3 regions of the Nonomuraea sp. NPDC048901 genome follow, and region 2 is predicted to be linked to each of the others. Evidence: riboswitches for the same ligand, from Rfam matches in the RefSeq annotation. Region 2 holds a riboswitch; each other region holds the start of a gene.
The links. Region 2 has a riboswitch for cyclic di-AMP ahead of AB0C30_RS18120 (CHAP domain-containing protein). Riboswitches for the same ligand answer to the same signal wherever they lie in the genome.
Positions count from the first base shown of each region.

Region 1: it holds a riboswitch for cyclic di-AMP, as region 2 does, so the genes downstream of both, AB0C30_RS35715 (CHAP domain-containing protein) here and AB0C30_RS18120 (CHAP domain-containing protein) in region 2, are expected to answer to the same signal.
Region 3: it holds a riboswitch for cyclic di-AMP, as region 2 does, so the genes downstream of both, AB0C30_RS02650 (C40 family peptidase) here and AB0C30_RS18120 (CHAP domain-containing protein) in region 2, are expected to answer to the same signal.

Region 1 is NZ_JBEZFW010000012.1:34,859-41,182, reverse strand. It holds gene AB0C30_RS35735 (DUF6716 putative glycosyltransferase) at 1-465, opposite strand, end outside; gene AB0C30_RS35730 (hypothetical protein) at 639-1,583, opposite strand; gene AB0C30_RS35725 (aldo/keto reductase) at 1,680-2,507, shown strand; gene AB0C30_RS35720 (Gfo/Idh/MocA family oxidoreductase) at 2,527-3,480, shown strand; cyclic di-AMP (ydaO/yuaA leader) riboswitch at 3,599-3,737, shown strand; gene AB0C30_RS35715 (CHAP domain-containing protein) at 3,750-4,433, shown strand; gene AB0C30_RS35710 (hypothetical protein) at 4,701-4,865, shown strand; gene AB0C30_RS35705 (hypothetical protein) at 4,956-5,690, opposite strand.
Region 2 is NZ_JBEZFW010000005.1:102,459-108,782, reverse strand. It holds gene AB0C30_RS18135 (hypothetical protein) at 1-1,960, shown strand, start outside; gene AB0C30_RS18130 (sigma-70 family RNA polymerase sigma factor) at 2,015-3,310, opposite strand; gene AB0C30_RS18125 (YciI family protein) at 3,397-3,744, opposite strand; cyclic di-AMP (ydaO/yuaA leader) riboswitch at 4,051-4,192, shown strand; gene AB0C30_RS18120 (CHAP domain-containing protein) at 4,379-4,876, shown strand; gene AB0C30_RS18115 (LysE family translocator) at 4,958-5,587, shown strand; gene AB0C30_RS18110 (metallophosphoesterase) at 5,781-6,324, opposite strand, start outside.
Region 3 is NZ_JBEZFW010000001.1:527,082-533,405, forward strand. It holds gene AB0C30_RS02630 (type III pantothenate kinase) at 1-146, shown strand, start outside; gene AB0C30_RS02635 (hypothetical protein) at 211-681, opposite strand; gene lysX (bifunctional lysylphosphatidylglycerol synthetase/lysine--tRNA ligase LysX) at 829-2,310, shown strand; gene AB0C30_RS02645 (LuxR C-terminal-related transcriptional regulator) at 2,888-3,100, shown strand; gene AB0C30_RS02650 (C40 family peptidase) at 3,164-4,207, opposite strand; cyclic di-AMP (ydaO/yuaA leader) riboswitch at 4,213-4,373, opposite strand; gene AB0C30_RS02655 (amino-acid N-acetyltransferase) at 4,662-5,219, shown strand; gene AB0C30_RS02660 (hypothetical protein) at 5,242-6,126, opposite strand; partial or broken gene AB0C30_RS02665 (RDD family protein) at 6,163-6,324, shown strand, end outside.

The DNA.
Region 1 (6,324 bases), on a different contig from region 2:
GAACGGCAGCCGGGCCAGCCCGACCGCCCCTCCCCCGCCGAGCTGGGCGGCGATCCCGCCGAACTCGGCCACTTCCCGCTCGCTGTGCACCACGAACAGGTCGCACCCGCTGCGGAACAGCCACGCCTTCTCCGTCGCGGGCACCGAGATGCCCGGCAGCCCGGTCACGAACACCGGCCGCGGCCGCAGCCCGGCGAACGCCTCGGCCACCAGTACGTCGACGACCGGCCCCGTACAGGCCACGATGATCGCGTCCGGCCGCGTCCGCTCCGCCAGACGCCGCACCGCCCGCGCCGGCATCAGCGGCGGCGCGGGACGCCCGCCCACGGCGGCGGCGATCTGCTCGGGCGAGGGCGCGATCGGCGTGCGCACCACCGCGAGGTCCGTCTCGCAGCCGGGCGGCAGGTCTTCCAGCAGGCAGGACGCCCACTTCAGGTACGAGTCGGAGTCGGCCACGGCCAGCACTCTCAAGTGGTCACTCCAGTCAAATACGGGCAGACGCCCAGTCGTATGGGTTGAACGCCGGTCTTGACCGGCCGTTCCAGTCACGTACGGAGCAAGCCGGTCACCCGGCGACTCCGTCAGCTGCGGGATGAGCCGGTCACCCGGCGACTCCCATCAGCGGCGAGATAAGCCGATCATCCGGCCACTCCGGTCAGATGGGAGCGCAGGTCGGGGGCCGCCCTGCTGGTCCACCAGTCGTCCGGCACGTCCACCGCCTCGACCGCGACGCCGCGCGGGCCGAGCAGCACGCGCAGCGAGGTGATCGCGGTGGACGGCAGGCTGAGCACCCGCTGGCCGGGATCGAGACCGCGCAGCGTCAGCTCAGCGGGTACGCCGGCGTCGTGCACGGTGATCTCGGGCCGCTCGCGGATGACCGCCACGTCAGCGGGGTCCTCGCGGCGGTGCGGGAAGTAGGCGAGCGGCTCCTCGGCGGCCCGCTCCATCAGCCAGCTCAGGTAGCGGTCCCGGTGGACCAGTCCGTTCCTGACCAGGGAGGTGCCGAGCACGACGGTCCGCTCGGCCGGTCCCGGCCCGCTCAGCGGCTGCTCGCGCAGCCAGCCGAAGTCGTGGCGGACCAGGTCGACGCCCGCCGCGCGGACGGCCGCCGCCAGCTCGTCGGTCACCGGCAGCGCGGTGAAGACCGACACCCGGCTCGCGCGCAGCCTGATCGCCGCCGCCAGCCCCAGGGCCGCGCGCAGCTTTCCCGGGTGGGCCCGCGCCCGTAACAGCGGTTTGTACGGCCCTTCGGCTAGCAGAGACAGCAACCGGAGCGTGGCCAGCCCGTCATCGACGATCACGATGCGGCCCGGATGGGAGACGAGCCAGCGCAGCTGAACCCGGCCGGAGAAGGCGTCGCCGACGGCGTGCGGGGAGCGCGGCATGCGCTCGCGCGGCTCGGCCAGCTCCAGCCCCTCGGGCAGAGCCAGACCGGACAGCTCCCGGCGAGTGGCTTTGAGCGCTCGCAGCCCGGCACGCGGCACGACGACCGTGGCAGGCCCGAGCAGTCCAGCGCGGTGCGCCTCTATGGCGCACAGCATCTGAAGCGGGGACTCCACCCAGGCCGACGCCTGTTTGCCCACTCTGTTACCCCCGCGGGGTGATAGCCCGATCACGACCGCTTCAAGCTAGCCCGGCCGCCTTAAGCCGCCAGAAACGGGACATGAACAATGGGACCCATGAACTCGCTACTACTCAACAGCGACGGCGTGCAGGTGCCGCAGCTCGGGTTCGGCGTCTGGCAGGTGCCGAGCGACGAGGCCGAACAGGTCGTGACGGCCGCTCTGGAGACCGGTTACCGCCACATCGACACCGCCAGCGCGTACGGGAACGAGGAGGGCGTCGGCCGGGCCGTACGCGCCTCGGGGATCCCGCGCGAGAAGCTGTTCGTCACCACCAAGCTCTTCAACAACGACCACGAGCGGGCGGAGGAGGCGTTCGACGAGAGCCTGTCCCGGCTCGGTCTCGACTACGTGGACCTGTACCTGATCCACTGGCCGGTGCCGTCCCGGAACAAGTATCTGCAGGCCTGGCGCGGCCTGGAGAAGATCTACCGTCAGGGACGGGCCAAGGCGATCGGTGTGTCCAATTTCACCATCGAGACCCTCACCCGGGTCATCGACGAGGCCGACATCGTTCCGTCCATCAACCAGATCGAGCTGCACCCGTACTTCCAGCAGCGCGCGCTGCGGGAGTTCCACGAGGCCAACGGCATCCTCACGGAGGCGTGGAGCCCGCTGGGGCAGGGCAAGGGCCTGCTCGGCGACCCGGCGCTGGCCGTGCTGGCGGAGAAGCACGGCAAGACGCCGGCCCAGATCGTGCTGCGCTGGCACATCCAGCTGGGCAATGTGACGATCCCCAAGTCGGTCACGCCCGCGCGGATCAAGGAGAACTCCGAGGTGTTCGACTTCGTCCTCGACACCGAGGACATGGCGGCCATAGGCGCCCTGACCAAGCAGGACGGCCGGATCGGGCCCGACCCGGAGACTTTCAGCTGGATGGGGTAAGTCCCTAGGATCTTCCCCCATGAAGGATCTCGCATGGGGCATAGCGGCCACGGGTGTCATCGCTGCAAGGGTCGGGGCGGTCATCGCCGCTGAGCCGGGAATGCGGGTGGCCGCCGTCGGTTCGCGCGACCTCGGCCGCGCGCGGGCGCTGGCCTCGGAACTGGGCGCCGAGTCGGCGTACGGCTCGTACGCGGAGCTGTGCGCCGACCCCGGCGTCGACGCGATCTACGTGGCGACCCCGCACGCCCAGCACCTGGAGGTCGCCGAGGCGGCGATCGCGGCGGGCAAGGCGGTGCTGTGCGAGAAGCCGCTCGCCGCGTCCGTCGCCGACGCCGAGCGGATGGTCCAGCTCGCCCGCGATGCCGGGGTGTTCCTGATGGAAGCCATGTGGACCCGGTTCAATCCGCTCATTCAGCGGGTGGCCGGCGATCCCCGGTTCGGGGAGATCCGCTCGGTCCAGGCGTCGTTCGGCTTCAAGGCTCCCTACGACCCCGCGCACCGGCTGTGGGCGCCGGAGCTGGGCGGCGGGGCGCTGCTCGACCTGGGCGTCTACTCGTTCGGGCTGGCGCAGCTGCTGCTCGGGATGCCCTCACGGATGCACGTCACGGGCTCGCTGGCGCCCTCGGGGGTGGACGCGGAGGCGGGCGGGGTGCTGGTCTATCCGGGCGGCAGGCGGGCCCTGGTGGAGTGCTCGCTGCTGGGCCCGTACGCGAACGACGCCCTCGTGGTGGGCACCGACATGCGCGCCCACATCAAGGCGCCGTTCTGGGCGCCGGAGCGGGTCGTGCTGAGCGGGCCGTCGATGGAGACGGAGGAGTTCGTGCTCGATCCGGCGGACAACGGATACGCCGGCGAGGTGCGCGAGGTACGGGACGCCATGGCCGAAGGCAGGACCGAATCCGCGATCATGCCACTTGACGAAAGCCTTGCCATGATGGGGCTTCTGGCCGACGCGAGGGAGCAGCTCTCTTAGCTGGCGATTTATCCATTTGTAAGACCCTTGCCACTTGCATTACCTTTGTGGTCATATGAGGCATACGTCCGGTTTGTCCGTTCGTTGCCAGACCATCGCACAAAGGCATCACAGGACCGTCCTGTGACCGCTGAATCCGCCTCGCGCGGAACCGGGGACCCACCGTCCTTTGGGGTGTATCGGCACGTCACGTGCCGTAGGACAGCTTCCACGTCCGAACCCGTCAGCTAACCCGGTAAGCGGCATGGAAGCAAGGAGTTACCCCCTCGATGGCCAAGTCCCATCTTTTTCGCGCCACCAAGTCGACCTTCGCTCACGTCGTCCTCGGCGTGAGCGTCGCGGCCGCCGCCTTCGCCGGCCAGTCCGCCGCCCACGCGGACACCGCCACCGCCCACGCTGCCGCGGCCCCGGCACACGCCGCCGCCGCGAAGAGCCACCCGGAGAGCGAGGTCAAGGCCAAGGCCACGGTCTCGCGGGTTCTGGCGCTAGCCAAGGCCCAGGTCGGCACCACTGAGAACGCCTACGGTGGCGGCACCAAGTTCCAGAAGTGGTACATGAACTCCCCGCGCGCCCTGGAGACCCTCAGACGCGACGGCGGCACCCGCGCGGACTACCTGAACGCCGCCTGGTGCTCGATGTTCGTCTCGTGGGTCGGCGAGCAGTCCGGCGCGCGCAGCATGATCGGCTGGGACGCCTACACGGTCGAGCACGCGAAGTGGTTCGCCAACAACAACCACTGGGGCACGACCCCGAAGCCGGGCGCCGTGGTGTTCTTCTCGTGGGGCGGCAGCAAGAGCCTGGACGACATCGAGCACGTCGGCTTCGTCGTCAAGGACAACCACGACGGCACAATCTCCACGATCGAGGGCAACACAGGCAACGGCAGCGTCCAGCAGCGCGTCCGGCCGACGTCCCAGGTGGTCGGCTACGGCTACCCGAACTACGGGGCCTGACGACTTCCTGATCGAGGGCTCTCCTGCCGACGAGCGCGCGTCCTACTGGACGCGCGCTCGTCGGCGTCCTACTCTCCCGTACCGGCGTCTTACTCTCACGTACCGGCTGCCGAAAAGCCCACCACGTTGGGCTGAACAGCGCATGGCTGCCTTATCTGCCCATCCGACCGCAACCCCCCAAGTTTGGGGATGTCACGGGCCTGCCGTCACCTCGGACACTGACGGTGGCCGGACAGCGAGCCGGTTCTCGATACTGGAGGAGGGGACATGTCACCGACGACGCAGCAGGACAACTGGCGCTTCTGTAACAAGTGCTACACCCTTTGGTGGAATGGCCGCCCCGACAACGGACACTGCCCCGCGGGCGGCGCCCACGAGGGACACGGCAGTTGGAACTTCTACCTCCCGGCGAACCCCGCCGAGCACATCTGACGCAAGACCGGACCCCCGGCCGATCTCCCCGCGACGCCACGGCTTCGCGGGGAGATCGGCGTTGGACGACGCTTTCGGCGATCCGGCGAGTCAGCCCAGTTGCTGGGCGTTCAGGCCGGTGAGGCGTTCGTAGGCGGGGCTTTCGCCTGGGTAGACGACCTGGATGTCGATGGGAAGGGCTGTCCCAGGATCGACGCTGTGCCCGCCGCCTTCGGGGGAGCCGAGCAGGACGGCGCCGTCGCTGCCGTCGCGGAAGATCTCGCCCCAGAAGGTGTCGACGAAGCTCTTGGACAGCAAGGTTCCCTCCGGCAGGCCGCCGAAGCCCACGGCCCATTTCATGACGCGGGTGTCCTCGGCGTGCATCGTGAGCCGGTAGGAGTAGATGTGGCCCGAGCCTTCCGCCCAGTGGCCTCGCAACTCCTGGTCGACGCGCAGGTTCCCCACGAAGCGGGCCGCCAGCGCGGACTGGGCCTGGTCGTTCCAGGAGCCGTTCGGGCTCTCGGCCATGGGGATGTCCGACAACCTCGCGATCGAGGCTCCCCGCTCCACCGGCAGTGAGTGTCCCTGCTGGTTGGCGGCCGAGAAGAGCGCGTTGTCCTCGACGGTGTTGTTGACGACGGCGCTCACCCCATCACCGCTGTGGTCGAACCCGTACTCGGAGAAGTCGTTGGCATGCGCGCCCATCGGAATGGCCAGGATTTTGTCGCCACGCCCCGGGGTCTGGCCCGCGTTGAAGTTATTGGCCCGATAGAGACAGAAGTGCCCCTCGGGACACGCATCGGCCCCCTGGCCGTAGATCAGCTTTGGTTCCTTGTCGTCGCTCATCGCGCTCCCTAACCGTTGACGGTCGGCGCGGCTGCCCTGGTGGCAGCCGCCGGGTTCTGCGGACCATGGTTGTCTCGGGTGCCGTTCGAGGACGTAGCCCAGAACATCGTGACGACGGAAACGGCGCAGAAGCCCAACAGATACGGTATGCGCCGTAATAGCTACTCTGTGTATTGACACGCGAGGTTCGCCGCCGACTATCTGCAGCCCCTGGAGTCAGGACTCGAACAGCCCGCAAGTCACCCGACTTCCGCCTGCTGCCTGCGGCGGCGGTCGCCTTCGTGGTCCTGATCGGCTCCGGCGTGCCCGCCCGCGCGGCGGACGCCTCCGCCATGACGGCACCGTCCTGCGGCAGGGCAGGACACTGGCCATCTATACGCTCCCGTACTACCGCAAGAACTGGCGAGAAGCGGACTACGGCGGATCCCAAGCCCGGATCACGGCCAGGAGGATGTCCGGGTCCTCGCTGGAACGTAAGATCGCCGGTCCTTACCGCTGGCGGGCTGAAGGCGCCGGTCTTGGTTCGCGGTGCCGATGACGCTGCGACGTCTCCTGGTGAAGAATTTCTGCTCACGTGTCGATTCGGGGCCTTGACCGTTCGACGCGTTCGTGAGAGTGAAGGAGGCGGATCGTG
Region 2 (6,324 bases):
GCTCGGCGTGTGGGCGGCGGCCCGCACGGGCGGGGGCGCCGCCTGGCTGCCCCTGCTGGCCGGGCTGCTGGTCAGCGGGCACGTGGCGGGCAGGATGACGGCCTGGCGCGGCCTGGTCCGCAAGCGGGCTCGGCTGCGGCGCTGGGGAGAGATCATCGTGCTCGCGGCCGGCACGCTGCTGGTCTTCTCCCCTGCCGGAGAGTGGCTGGCCTCGGCCTGGGCGACGACGGCCTGGGCCACGGCGTTCAACGGGGTGTTCCTGGTGGCCGCCGTGCTGCTGCTGCAGGTCGGGGTCGGCACCTTCCGTGCCGTGGCCAGGCCGCCGAAACCCTTGCGGGCCCCGCTGGCGCTCTGCTCGGTGCTGGCGACCGTGCTGCTGCGTTACGCGTGGACGCCGTTCCTGCTGGCGTACGTGGCGCACCCCGACCCCCGGCTGGCCGTGCCCGCGCTCGCCCTGTGCCTGGTGGAGACGGTCGAGACGCTCCACAGGATCGCTGTCGGCACTCCCCAGGCACAACACTCGGACGTACAGGTGATCACGGCCGTGAATCTCGGTGAGTGGCTCTACGACGGTTTCCTGACCCGCCGCCGCAGGCCCGACTACGCGTTGATCTCCGCGCTGCTGCTGGACGCGCGGCTCACCGTCGGCTCCGTGTCCGCCGAGGCGGCGCTGCGCCGTGTCGAGCTGGCCGAGCTCGCTTTGGACCTGGTCGACGAGGAGGTCGTGCCGCGGACCACCCGGCGGCTGGCACGGCACCAGGAGATCCAGCGCACCTGCTGTCTGTGGCTGCGGGCGGAGATCTACCAGTATCTCGGGCTGGAGGACGAGGTGCTGGCCACCTGGCGGGAGTGCGCCCGCCGCTTCTCCGCCCTGGGCCTGCCGCGGATGGCGGCCCAGGCCCGGCACACTGCCTGGAGCCGCCTGATCACCAGGCACGGTCTCGGCTCGGTGGACCTGGATCACGAGCTTCTCTCGCCGGATGACAGCCCGTACCTGCGTAGAAACGCGCTCTTGGGCCTGGCGGTGATCACGCAGCAGCGCGGCGACGAGGAGGGCGCACGCCGGCTGGAGGCGCGGGCCATGGCGATCCGCCGCAGCGGAATCCGGGAGCGGCTGGCCTGGGGACAGGAGCAGGCGCTCACGTTCAACACCCATCCCTTCGCGCTGCTGATGGGCGTGCGCGGGCACACGAACCTGGACAAGCAGCTGCGCTCGTGGCTGTCCCGGCGCACTCCCGCGCCCTTCCCCGCTTGGGGCAACCCCATCCGCGACCTCGCGCTGCGCGCCGACGATCTCGTGACTGAAGGCCGCCCCGCCGAGGCCGCCGCGCTCTTCACCGAAGCCGCGCTGCGCGCCCGCGCGGCCGGGCAGGTGACATGGGAGATGAACGCGCTGACGGGACTGTCCCAGCTCGCCAGGTCCGTGGGCGACATGGAGGTGGCCAGGGACAGCCTGCTTGAGGCGGTGCGCTCGGCGGAGGACGTGCGCGGGCGCGCCCTCAGCCCTGATCTGCGGATCAGCGCGGGCGGCTCGATCAGCGGCCTGTACGACCTGGGCGTGTGGCTGTTCGCCTCGGCCACGCCGCAGGCACTCGGGGACGGCGGCACCGCGGTCACCGCCTGGCAGTTCTCCGAGCTGGGCCGCTCCAGGGTCTTCCTCGAACTGCTCGGCGAGCGGCTGCCGCCGCCCGCCGAGGGATCCGCCGCCGAGCGTGAGGCGTATGACACCTATGTCCGGCTCCGTGACCTGTCGGACCTCGAGAGCCCCGGCGCGGCCCAGGCCGTGCGGAAGGCCCACGACGAGTGGCACGCGGCGTGCGCCGAACTCGCCGCGCAGGGCGGCGCCGCAGGCGAGTACGCCGCCCTCCGGCTCGGGCGCCCGATCGAGTACGACGAGCTGCGCCGCCTGCTGGGCACGGTCGGCGAGGTCGTGCCCGCGGACACGAACACCGATAAGTGAAGGCGGCATCAGCCGCGGTCAGGGATGACCGCGCCGTCGTTGTCGCGGGCCTCGTCATCGCCCAACCGGCCGAGGTAGTACGCCGAGACGTAGGACAAGCGAGGTCCTGCCCGGATCATGATCAGTTAGACGCCCGGTGAGGAAGGCCCGCTCAACCTCGTTGTCGGTCAGCTCCAGCGCCTGCCGGTACGCGGTCGCCGCCTCGTCCGTACGGCCGAGGCGCCGGAGCAGGTCCGCCTTGATCGCCGGCAGGTACTGGTACCGGGAGAGCCGGCCATCCTGCTCCAGCGCCTCGACCAGGGCCAGTGCGGTCGCCGGTCCTTTGGCCATCGACACGGGCACGGTCCGATTCAGCGCGACCACCGGTGAGGGCCAGAGGGCCAGCAGTCTGTCGTAGAGTGCCACGATCTGTGCCCAGTCCGTCTGCTCGTACGACGGTGCCTCGGCGTACAGGGAGGCGATCGCCGCCTGCAGCAGGTAGCGCCCGGCGCGGCCACCGCGCAGGCCGGCCACGATCAGCTCGTGCGCCTCGGCCAGCGCGCCGCGGTCCCACCGGGAGCGGTCCTGCTCCTCAAGGCGCAGCAGCCGGCCGTCAGCGTCCGTCCGGGTCGCGCGCCGGGCGTCGGTGACCACGAGCAGTGCCAGCAGCCCTCGTACCTCTGGCTCATCGGGCATGAGCTCTCGCAGCGCGCGGGCCAGGTGCAGCGCGCGGTCGGCCAGGTCGGCGCGCACGAGCGCGGGGCCCGAGGGGGCCGTGTGCCCGGCGGTGAACAGCAGGTGGAGCACGCCGAGTACGGCTGCCAGCCGGTCCGGCAGCTCCGCCGGGCGCGGCACCCGGTAGGGGATGCGGGCGACGGAGATCTTCTTCTTCGCCCGGGTGATGCGGGCGGCCATCGTCTGTTCCGACACCAGCAGTGCCCGGGCGATGTCCGGGGTCGGCAGCCCGCACACCAGCCGCAGCGTGAGCGCGAGCTGCGCCTCCTGCGCGAGCGCGGGATGACAGCAGGTGAAGATGAGCCGCAGCCGTTCGTCGGGTACGGCATCCTCCAGTTCCACCGCGTCCGCCTCATCACGGTCCGCCGGCCTGCGCGGAGCGAGCTCGTCGGACTCCACCAGCAGTGGCAGCTTCGACCGGAAGGTCCGCTCGCGGCGGATCGCGTCCATCGCCCGGCGCTTGGCCGCGGTGGTGAGCCACGCCGCGGGGTTGGCGGGGATACCGTCGCGTTCCCAGGCCGACAGTGCCGCGGCGTACGCCTCCTGTACGCACTCCTCGGCCAGGTCCAGGTCCTGCGCGACGCGCACGGTCGCGGCGAGCACGAAAGCCCACTCGCGCCGATGCGCGTCAGCCACCGCCTGACCCGCGTCCGCCCGTCCCGCCTCCGTTTGGCCCGCCTCCGTTTGGCTCGCGTCGGTTTGGCCCGCGTCCGCCGCGGCCGTCATCGGGCGGTGGGCGCGATGCCGCCCGCGACGGGGCGCACCTCGACGCCGCCACGGCCCCACTGGACGGCGGGGTTGCGACGCGCCAGGTCCAGGGCGGCGTCCAGGTCGGGGGCCTCGATGACGCAGACGCCGGCGATGACTTCCTTGGCGTCGATGAAGGGCCCGTCGGTGACCACGTCGCCGCGCAACGAGGTGGCGGTGTCGGCGGACCGCAGCGCGTAGGCCGCGATCATGGCGCCGGAGTCGACGAGGTCGTCGGCGTGCCGCTGGCTCGCCGCCTGCTGCTCGGGGGTGTAGTCGCCGGCTCCGGCGTTGTCGAAGATGAGGATCGCGTACTGGGGCATGAGGGTCTCCTTGGCCGTCTGTCCGGTCGGTACGCCTCTACGTCGGACGGGCGAGGCGAATTCGACAGACCGTACGCGAACCTTTTCCAGACGCGCCCTGGCGCGACTTCAACAAGACACCCCCGCTACTTGACGGATCGACGAGCCGGCCGGGCTGGGCATGGCGATTTCATGGCGATGGAATTACCCAGGTCAGGGGTGCGTTGTACCCATCTGTGCGCCTGGCCTAGACAGTGAGTATCCCTCTGGCCGCGCCGCCAAAGTCCGAGTACGGACGTCATACCCATCGCATGCATCACAGGCAATCACCTGTGACCGCTGAACCCGCCTGTGCGCGGGACCGGGGACCCATGTCTCGATCGGGGCTAATCGGCACGTCAACGTGCCGTAGGGCAGCTTCCACGCCCGAGCCCGTCAGCTAACCCGGTAAGCGGAATGGAAGCAAGGAGTAATCACCATTATCCGCACCCCCAAGATCAGCTATGCCAAGATCGCGCTCGGCGCGACCCTCACCGCCGCCGCCCTCGGCGCCCACACCGCGGCGAACGCCGCCACCGCCTCCACAGGGCACACCCCCACCGCGGCTCAGGCCGCCCCCGCCTCCGCGCAGGGCGGCAGGAACGGCGAGGCCCAGGTGAACGTCACCGCCCAGCAGGTCCTGAACCTGGCCAAGGCCCAGGTCGGCACGTCCGAGGACGCCAACGGCGGCGGCACCAAGTTCCAGAAGTGGTACATGAACTCGGCCCGCGCCGCCGAGACCGTCCAGCGTGACGGCGGCAGCAGGCAGGACTACCTGAACGCCGCCTGGTGCTCGATGTTCGTCTCCTGGGTCGGCGAGGAGACCGGCGCCCGCTCCCAGGTCGGCTGGGACGCCTACACCGTCGCCCACGCCAAGTGGTTCGCCGCCAACCAGCGCTGGGGCACCGTGGCCAAGCCCGGCGCCGTGGTCTTCTACTCCTGGAGCGGCAGCAAGGACCTGAGCTCCATCAGCCACGTCGGCTTCGTGGTCAAGGACAACGGCGACGGCACGATCTCCACGATCGAGGGCAACACCGGCAACGGCAAGGTCGAGCAGCGTGTCCGTCCCACCTCCCAGGTCGTCGGCTACGGCTACCCGCACTACGCCGCCTGACAGCTGGCCTGGCGCCTCTGGCACCCCCCGAGCGGCGTCCCCGAAGCGGTGCGCCGACACTGGAGGTGGAAAGATCATCGCATGCCGATCGATCCGCACCTGCTCGCCGTTTTCACGGCGACCACCATCGTCGCTCTGATCACCCCCGGACCCGACATGCTGTTCGTCCTGGGATGCGGTCTGCGGGGTGGGCCCCGCGCCGGGCTGCTGGCCACGGCCGGCGTGATCACGGGTGACGCGTTGTACGTCGCCGCGGCCGCCGCCGGGCTCGCCGTGCTGCTGACGACGTTCCCGGTCGTCTTCACGGTGCTACGGTTCGCCGGCGCCGCGTACCTGATCTACCTCGGCGTCCAGATGATCCGCAACCGCAAGAACGGCCAGGCCGACGATCCGGCCAGCCGCGGAATGTCCGGTCGGCGGGCCTTCCTCAACGGCGTGGTCTCCTCCATGGCCAATCCGCAGACGTTCACGTTCATGGTCGCCTTCCTGCCCCAGTTCATCGATCCCGCGGCGGGGCCGGTCTGGCTGCAGTTCGCCGTCCTCGGCGCCGTCCTGATCGTCCTGGAGTTCCTGGCCGACGCGACGGTCGGCGTGCTGGCCGGGCGGATCGGCGGCTGGCTGCGCGGCCGCCAGGCGGTGCGCCGCCGGATCGACGCCGCGACCGGGAGCGTGTTCATCGGTCTGGGCGTCACCCTCGCGGCCGAACGCTGACCGGCCGCGGCCCGGTCAGCGGAGGAACGCGGCTCGCCGCCTCGGTTTCCGACGGGCGACCCGTCTCGCCGGACGGGCTCGTCGGCGCGGTGTGGGGAGACGAGCCGCCGAATCGAGAAGTGCGGGTGCAGTGAGCGGCGGCTGCGCAAGCTCCCTGCGCGCCTGGTCGTCCATCTCCTGATCGCGCCGTGCTTCAGGAGTGGACTGCGATGAGTTCGGCGAGGTCCAACGCGTCCCCGCTGATACCGGCCAGCCAATCATCTTGTACGTACTCGAAGTCACCGGTTTCGGTGTCGAGCAGGCCGATGCTCCCAGCTGTCACCCGTTGTTCGGGGTTGATGGGCTCCGGCTCCCACTTGGTGGTCTTGGGCCGCACCAACTGGGCGAGCGCGTAGGAGGTCGTGCGGCCGTAGCGGCGGGGGCCGTTGGGGTGGTGGTAGTGGCCGCTGACGTGCAGGCGCGGGTGCAGGTGCTCGATGAGTGCGGTCAGCTTCGCCGAGCCCTGTACGTTCCCGCGCCGGTCGCGTGAGATCCCGTACGGGCCGTCATGAGTCACCAGGACGTCCACGTCACCCGGTCTGACCGCCATCAGCCGCGCGTACGCGCTCTCGTCCAGATCCATCTTCCCCGGAACCTCGATAAGCCCCAGGAACGCCACGCGCTGCCCGGCGACCTCAACCACGTTCCCGCAGGCGACATGGAGGTAGGCGCCGAGGGGATCCACCGGCACGACCTCG
Region 3 (6,324 bases), on a different contig from region 2:
TGGCCGACGACCCCGACGAGGTGACCGTGGTGGCCACCGGCGGGCACGCGGCGCTGGTGGTGGGCGAGTCGCGCTCGATCGACGTGCACGAGCCGTGGCTGACGCTCATCGGCCTGCGGCTGATCTACAACCGGAACACGACATGAACAAGCGGCCCCCCGCTCGGGTGAGGGGGCCGCTTGCGTTCGTGGACTGTCGCTACCTGGCCGGTTACTCGGAGTCGCCGGTGTACAGGTCGCTCCAGCTGCCGCAGTTGCGCGGGTAGGAGCCGTGGAGGTCGATCTGGCAGACCTTCACGCGGAGGCTGGAGACGTCGTCGCTGTCGAAGGAGAAGCGCTTGAAGGCCGGGTAGCCGCAGTACTTCTTGGTGTAGACCGTCGACCAGTTGTCGTCGAAGTCGCTGGCCTGGAACTTCACGTACGCGCACTTGCCGCCCTCGTCGTAGCTGCGGTGGTCCAGGTCCCAGAGCTTGCCCTTGACGGTGATCGTGTTCGACTCGTGGTCGTCGTCGTTCCAATCCACGCTGACCCAGCCGGAGGCCTTGGCCTGGTAGTGCTGCGAGTAAACCGGGCCCCAGGAGTCGGAGTCCGCGGTGCTGGCGCTGGCGGCCGAGGGCAGCGCTAAGGCCAGCGCGCTCGTGGCGGCGACGGCGGCGAGGCCGGTCGCGAGCTTCTTCATCATGATCTCTCCTTGAGCTCCCCCTGGGCCGGCGCCTTGCCGGTTCCCCCCTGAGCTCGATGTGTCATTGGTACGGGAGAGCTCTTGCAGTCACCCTGCAGAGAGGTGACGAGCCCTTGCAGTTCGCCATATCCCCTACTCTTTGATGCTGTGAGCGACGAACTTCCCGAGCAGATGCGCATCCGGAGGGAGAAGCTCGACCGCCTTCGCAGTGAGGGCGTCGATCCTTACCCGGTGACCTTTCCCCGCACGGCGACCAACGCGGAGGTCAGGGAGAAATACCAGGCCCTCGACCCGGACACCGCGACCGGTGACAAGGTCGGCGTCGCGGGCCGCGTCATGCTCAACCGCGTGGGCGGCAAGCTCTGCTTCGCCACACTCCGCGACGGCAGCGGCGACCTGCAGGTGATGATCTCGCTCGACAAGGTCGGCGAGGAGTCGCTGGCGGCCTGGAAGCGCGACGTCGACCTGGGCGACCACGTGGGTGTGGAGGGCGAGGTCATCACCTCCCGCCGCGGCGAGCTGTCGATCCTGGCCGACCGCTGGCAGATCACCGCCAAGTGCCTGCGCCCGCTGCCGGAGAAGCACGTCGGCCTCACCGACCCCGAGGCCCGCGTACGCCAGCGCTACGTCGACCTCATCGTCAACGACGAGGCCCGGGAGATGGCCCGCGTCCGCAGCGCCACGGTGCGCGCGGTGCGCGACTTCTGGCACGAGGAGGGCTACCTCGAGGTCGAGACGCCCATGCTGCAGCCGATCCACGGCGGCGCGGCGGCCCGGCCGTTCAAGACCCACATCAACGCGTACAACATGGAGCTCTACCTTCGCATCGCGATCGAGCTCTACCTGAAGCGGCTCGTGGTCGGCGGCATCGAGAAGGTCTTCGAGATCAACCGCAACTTCCGCAACGAGGGCGCGGACTCCACGCACAACCCCGAGTTCACCATGATCGAGGCGTACGGCACCTACCTCGACTACAACGACATGGCCGACCTGACCCAGCGGATGTACCAGAAGGCCGTCGTGGCCGCTCTGGGCACCTCGGTGGTCGTCCACGACGGCGTCGAGGTGGACCTGGGCATCCCCGAGTGGCCGCGCATCACCCTGTACGGGGCGGTGTCCGAGGCGCTCGGCGAGGAGATCACCACGGAGACCCCGCTGGAGCAGGTCCGGAAACTCGCCGACGGGCGTGAGATCCACTGGGACCCGAAGTGGGGCCAGGGCAAGCTCGTCCAGGAGATCTTCGAGGCCCTCGTCGAGCACACGCTCATCCAGCCGACGTTCGTCATGGACTACCCGCTGGAGACCTCCCCGCTGACCCGCCAGCACCGCGACAACCCGCTGCTGACCGAGAAGTGGGACCTCATCGGGTTCGGCACCGAGCTGGGCACCGCCTACTCCGAGCTCGTCGACCCGGTCGAGCAGCGCCGGCGCCTGGTGGAACAGTCGCTGCTGGCCGCCGGGGGCGACCCGGAGGCCATGCAGCTGGACGAGGACTTCCTGCAGGCGCTGGAGTACGCCATGCCGCCCACGGGTGGCATGGGGGCCGGGATCGACCGGATGATCATGGCTTTCACCGGCAAGAGCATCCGGGAAACGATCTTGTTCCCGCTGGTCAAGCCGACCCACTGACCCGCCTGCCGCCGAAGAGTGTCGGCCCGGCTCCCACGCCGGGCCGTACCGGCCGCTGTCGGGTTGACAGCGGCCCGATCTCCTGCGGCGAGTAGGAGAACGCGGGCGGCGGCGTTCGCCGGTCCCTTAGCGCGGGGAGCGGGCATCTCCCGGCCGCCTGCGCCGAGTGGCTTCTCCCTCTGGCGCATGAACCGTTCATGGTCTTTGGCGGGCGCTGCTGACCCGGCGGCGCGGGGGTACAAAAGACTGCCCTAAGCAGCCACATTTCCGATATTTCGCATATTGAATGCGAAGAATATTCGCGTTTTACGGATTCGGCGCTCAGCAGGTTCGCGGCGCTCTTGGGGAGCGGGCTGGAGCCGTTGTAAGGGCGCCTGTGATCCCTCATCGGGCCCCGAAGTGTGCCGACATATGGCGAGTACTTCACATACAGCCGATCATGTCAATGGCGATGGTCAGAGGGCGGTATCCGCTGGCTTGACGACCTTTCCAGAATGCGTTTACCGTCTGCGAGACGAGCTGCAGCTCTGCTCGGACATAGACGTCTCGAGTTCTGCTGTTGGGGGGAGGGCTCCCGATGTATGTGCTCACTGAGAGCGTCGAGCTTAGCCACGCGGATCTGGCGTTGCTGGCGGAGCTTGCCAAGGGGGTCACGGTTGATCGGGTTGGCAGACGACTGGATATCAGCGGACGCACGGTACGCCGGAGACTTCGGGGTATCTGCGACCGCATCGGCGTCGCCACCGCGATCGAGGCCGTGGCCTGGGCCGCCCGCCGCCAGCTCATCTGACCGTTCGACCGGCCCAGCCGCCCGGGCCCCAGCTGTCAGAGTGCTTGTCGTGGTGTCCGGAGGTCAGTCGGCGATGCGTACGGCGCCCGCGAACGGGCGGCGGGCGATGGACGCGATGCGTACGACGTCGCCGGTCTGCGGCGCGTGGACCATCATGCCGCCGCCTATGTAGATGCCGACGTGGTGCAGGTCACCATAGAAGAAGACCAGGTCGCCGGCGCGCAGCTCCTCCTTGGAGATGTGCCGTCCGGCCGTCCACTGGTCGCCGGTGTAGTGCGGCAGTGAGATGCCCACCCGCTGGTAGGCCGCCATCACGAGGCCGGAGCAGTCGTACGAGGTCGGCCCCTCGGCGCCCCAGACGTACGGCTTGAGCTGCTGCGTGAGCGCCCACCTGGCGGCCGTGGCGGCCTTGCCGGCGCCGATGACCGGCAGGTCGACCCGCGTGGCCCGGGTGCCGGGACGGCCCGCCTCGCCGATCGCCCGCTTGAAGAGACTGCTCTCGACCTTGGCGACGAGCTTGGTGATCTTGTCGCGTTTGGTGCCGAGGCCCTCGACGATCTTCTCGACCTCGTCGATGCGCGTCTTGGCGCTGGCCCTTGCCTGCTCGGCGGCCTGCCTGGCCGTGGTCACCTGGTTGACCTCGAAGCCCTGCTGCTGCTCCAGCGCGTAGGTGGTGGCCGCCCGGTCGAGGAAGCTCTCGGGGTCGTCGGAGGTGCCGAATGCCAGCGCCTGGCCGAAGCCGCCGTTGATGTAGGCGTTCTGGGCCAGCAGCGCGGCCTTGGCGCGCTTCGCGGCCAGATCGGCCTCACTGGTGGACAGCGTCCTCTTGGCCGCCTCAGCCGACTTCTTGGCTGTCTTGAGCTTCTCCCGCTGGCCGTTGAACTCCTCGCTCAGCGTCTCGATCTGGGTGTGGAGCTCCTCGGCCTGCTTGGACAGGTCCTTCAGCGAGGGCTTGGGATCGGCGACGGCGGAGCCGACAGGTACGGCGAAGAGGAGGGTGGCGATGGTCGCCGCGATGACACCCAACCGGGTGGGGATCTTCCGGAGCTCAGAAGGGCGGGCCTGAGCGGCCGCCGGCTTCGTCTCGCGATCGCGGGTCTGCTTCACCAACCAGCTCCTCTCATCGGCGCCTACCGGGTTAGCTGACGGGTTCGGGCCGGAGCAGCCCTACCGAACGACTCGCTCGGATTCACCCCATGGGTGGTGGCGTCGGGATGAGGTCGCCACCGGCGGGTCCCCGGCTCCCCTTACGGGGATTGGGCGCGTCTCCACGCTGGCTCGCGTGGGTGACATCGTCGCTGGACACTAGTGCACTCCGGGTTCGTGCTCAACCAGAACTGCCAAGTCTGTAGAGGTTTCACAACCGAAGGGTCACGAGGTGATCTCGTGCTTGCCGGTGCAGGACAAACTTTATGTCCTTTTTGCACCAAGTTCGTCAAGGCATGGAAGCCTGATGGCCAAGGGATCCCTCATCGTGCTCGATCAACCACGAGATGTCATGAGATGGGAGAGACGTCAGAGTTACGGGGAGGCCGTAATCGGATCTGTACGCTGGAGACCCATGGAGCAGGTCGCCGAAGTGACAGTCCCGGACACGGAAGTCGTCGTCCGGCGTGCTCGCACGCCGGATGTCAGGACGATCCGTCTCCTGGTCGACACCTACGCGGGCGCCGGGCCCCGGCTTCTGGAGAAGGCCACCGTCACTCTGTACGAGGACGTGCAGGAGTTCTGGATCGCCGAGCGCGGCGGCCAAGTGGTCGGCTGTGGCGCGCTGCACGTGCTTTGGGAGGATCTCGCGGAGATTCGCACGGTGGCCGTTGATCCGGAGTTCCGAGGCTTCGGAATCGGGCACCGGATCGTCTCTTCCTTGATCAAAACGGCCCGGGAACTCGGCCTGCGCCGGGTTTTCTGTCTGACTTTTGAGGTGGATTTTTTCGCGAGGCATGGATTCCGCCCCGTACAGGGCACTCCGGTCTCACCCGAGGTCTATGCGGAGCTGCTGGCCTCGTACGACGAGGGTGTCGCCGAGTTCCTCGACCTCGAACACGTCAAGCCCAACACCCTGGGGAACACCCGCATGCTTCTCCACCTGACATCGGGTGACGCGGACCTTGACTAATGGGAAAGGTGATTGTTGATACCTATGTCGATACGTTGGGCAGCACAGGCATGTGTCCTGACACGTGCCACATGCGCACTCGAAGCGAGGTGACACGGTGAGCACCGGACAGCCGCCGTATCCACAGGACGAATCCGGCGAGAACTCTGCGCCTGGCGGATCTGAATACGGACATCACAACACGGGCCGTCCCTATGGCGAGCCCGACCCGGATGCGACGGTCGTTGGCTACCGGGCGGACGACGCCTACGGTCAGCAACCCAACTATGGGCAGCAGCAGCCGGGCTACGGCCAACAGCCGCAGTACGGTCAGCAGCAGCCGGGCTACGGCCAGCAGCCGCAGCAACCGCAGTACGGACAACAGCCGCAGTACGGTCAGCAGCCCGGCTACGGTCAGCAACCGGACTACGGCCAGCAGCCCGGCTACGGTCAGCAACCCGGATACGGTCAGCAGCAGGCTTCGGGTCAGCAACCCGAGTACGGCCAGCCCAACTACGGTCAGCAGCCGCAATCGCAACCCGGTTACGGTCAGCAACCGCAATCCCAGCCTGGATACGGCCAGCAGCCCGGTTACGGGCAGCAGCAGCCGTCCCAGCCGGGCTACGGGCAGCAGCAGCCGTCGCAACCCGGCTACGGCCAGCAGCAGTACGGCCAGCAGCCACCGTCGGGCCAGCAGCCCGGCTATGGCCAGCAGCCCAATTACGGCCAGCAGCCCGGTTACGGGCAGCAGCAGCCGTCCCAGCCGGGCTATGGCCAGCAGCAGCCGTCGCAACCCGGCTACGGCCAGCAGCAGTACGGCCAGCCGGACTACGGTCAGCAGCAGCAGTACGGCCAGCCCGGCTACGGTCAGCAGCCCCAGTACGGCCAGCAGCCCGGCTACGGGCAGCCGCAGCCGCACGGGGTCCAACCGCCCGGCGCCCCGGCCCCGCTCGCCGAGTGGTGGCAGCGGCTCGTGGCGAGGATCATCGACGGTGTCATCTTCGGCATCGCGAACTGGGTGATCGGTCTCGTTTTCGGGGCCATCCTGCTCGCCGGCTACAACTCCGCGACCGGCGTCACGACCGGCCTGATGGGCCCGACGCTCTACGGCATCGTGGTGGCCATC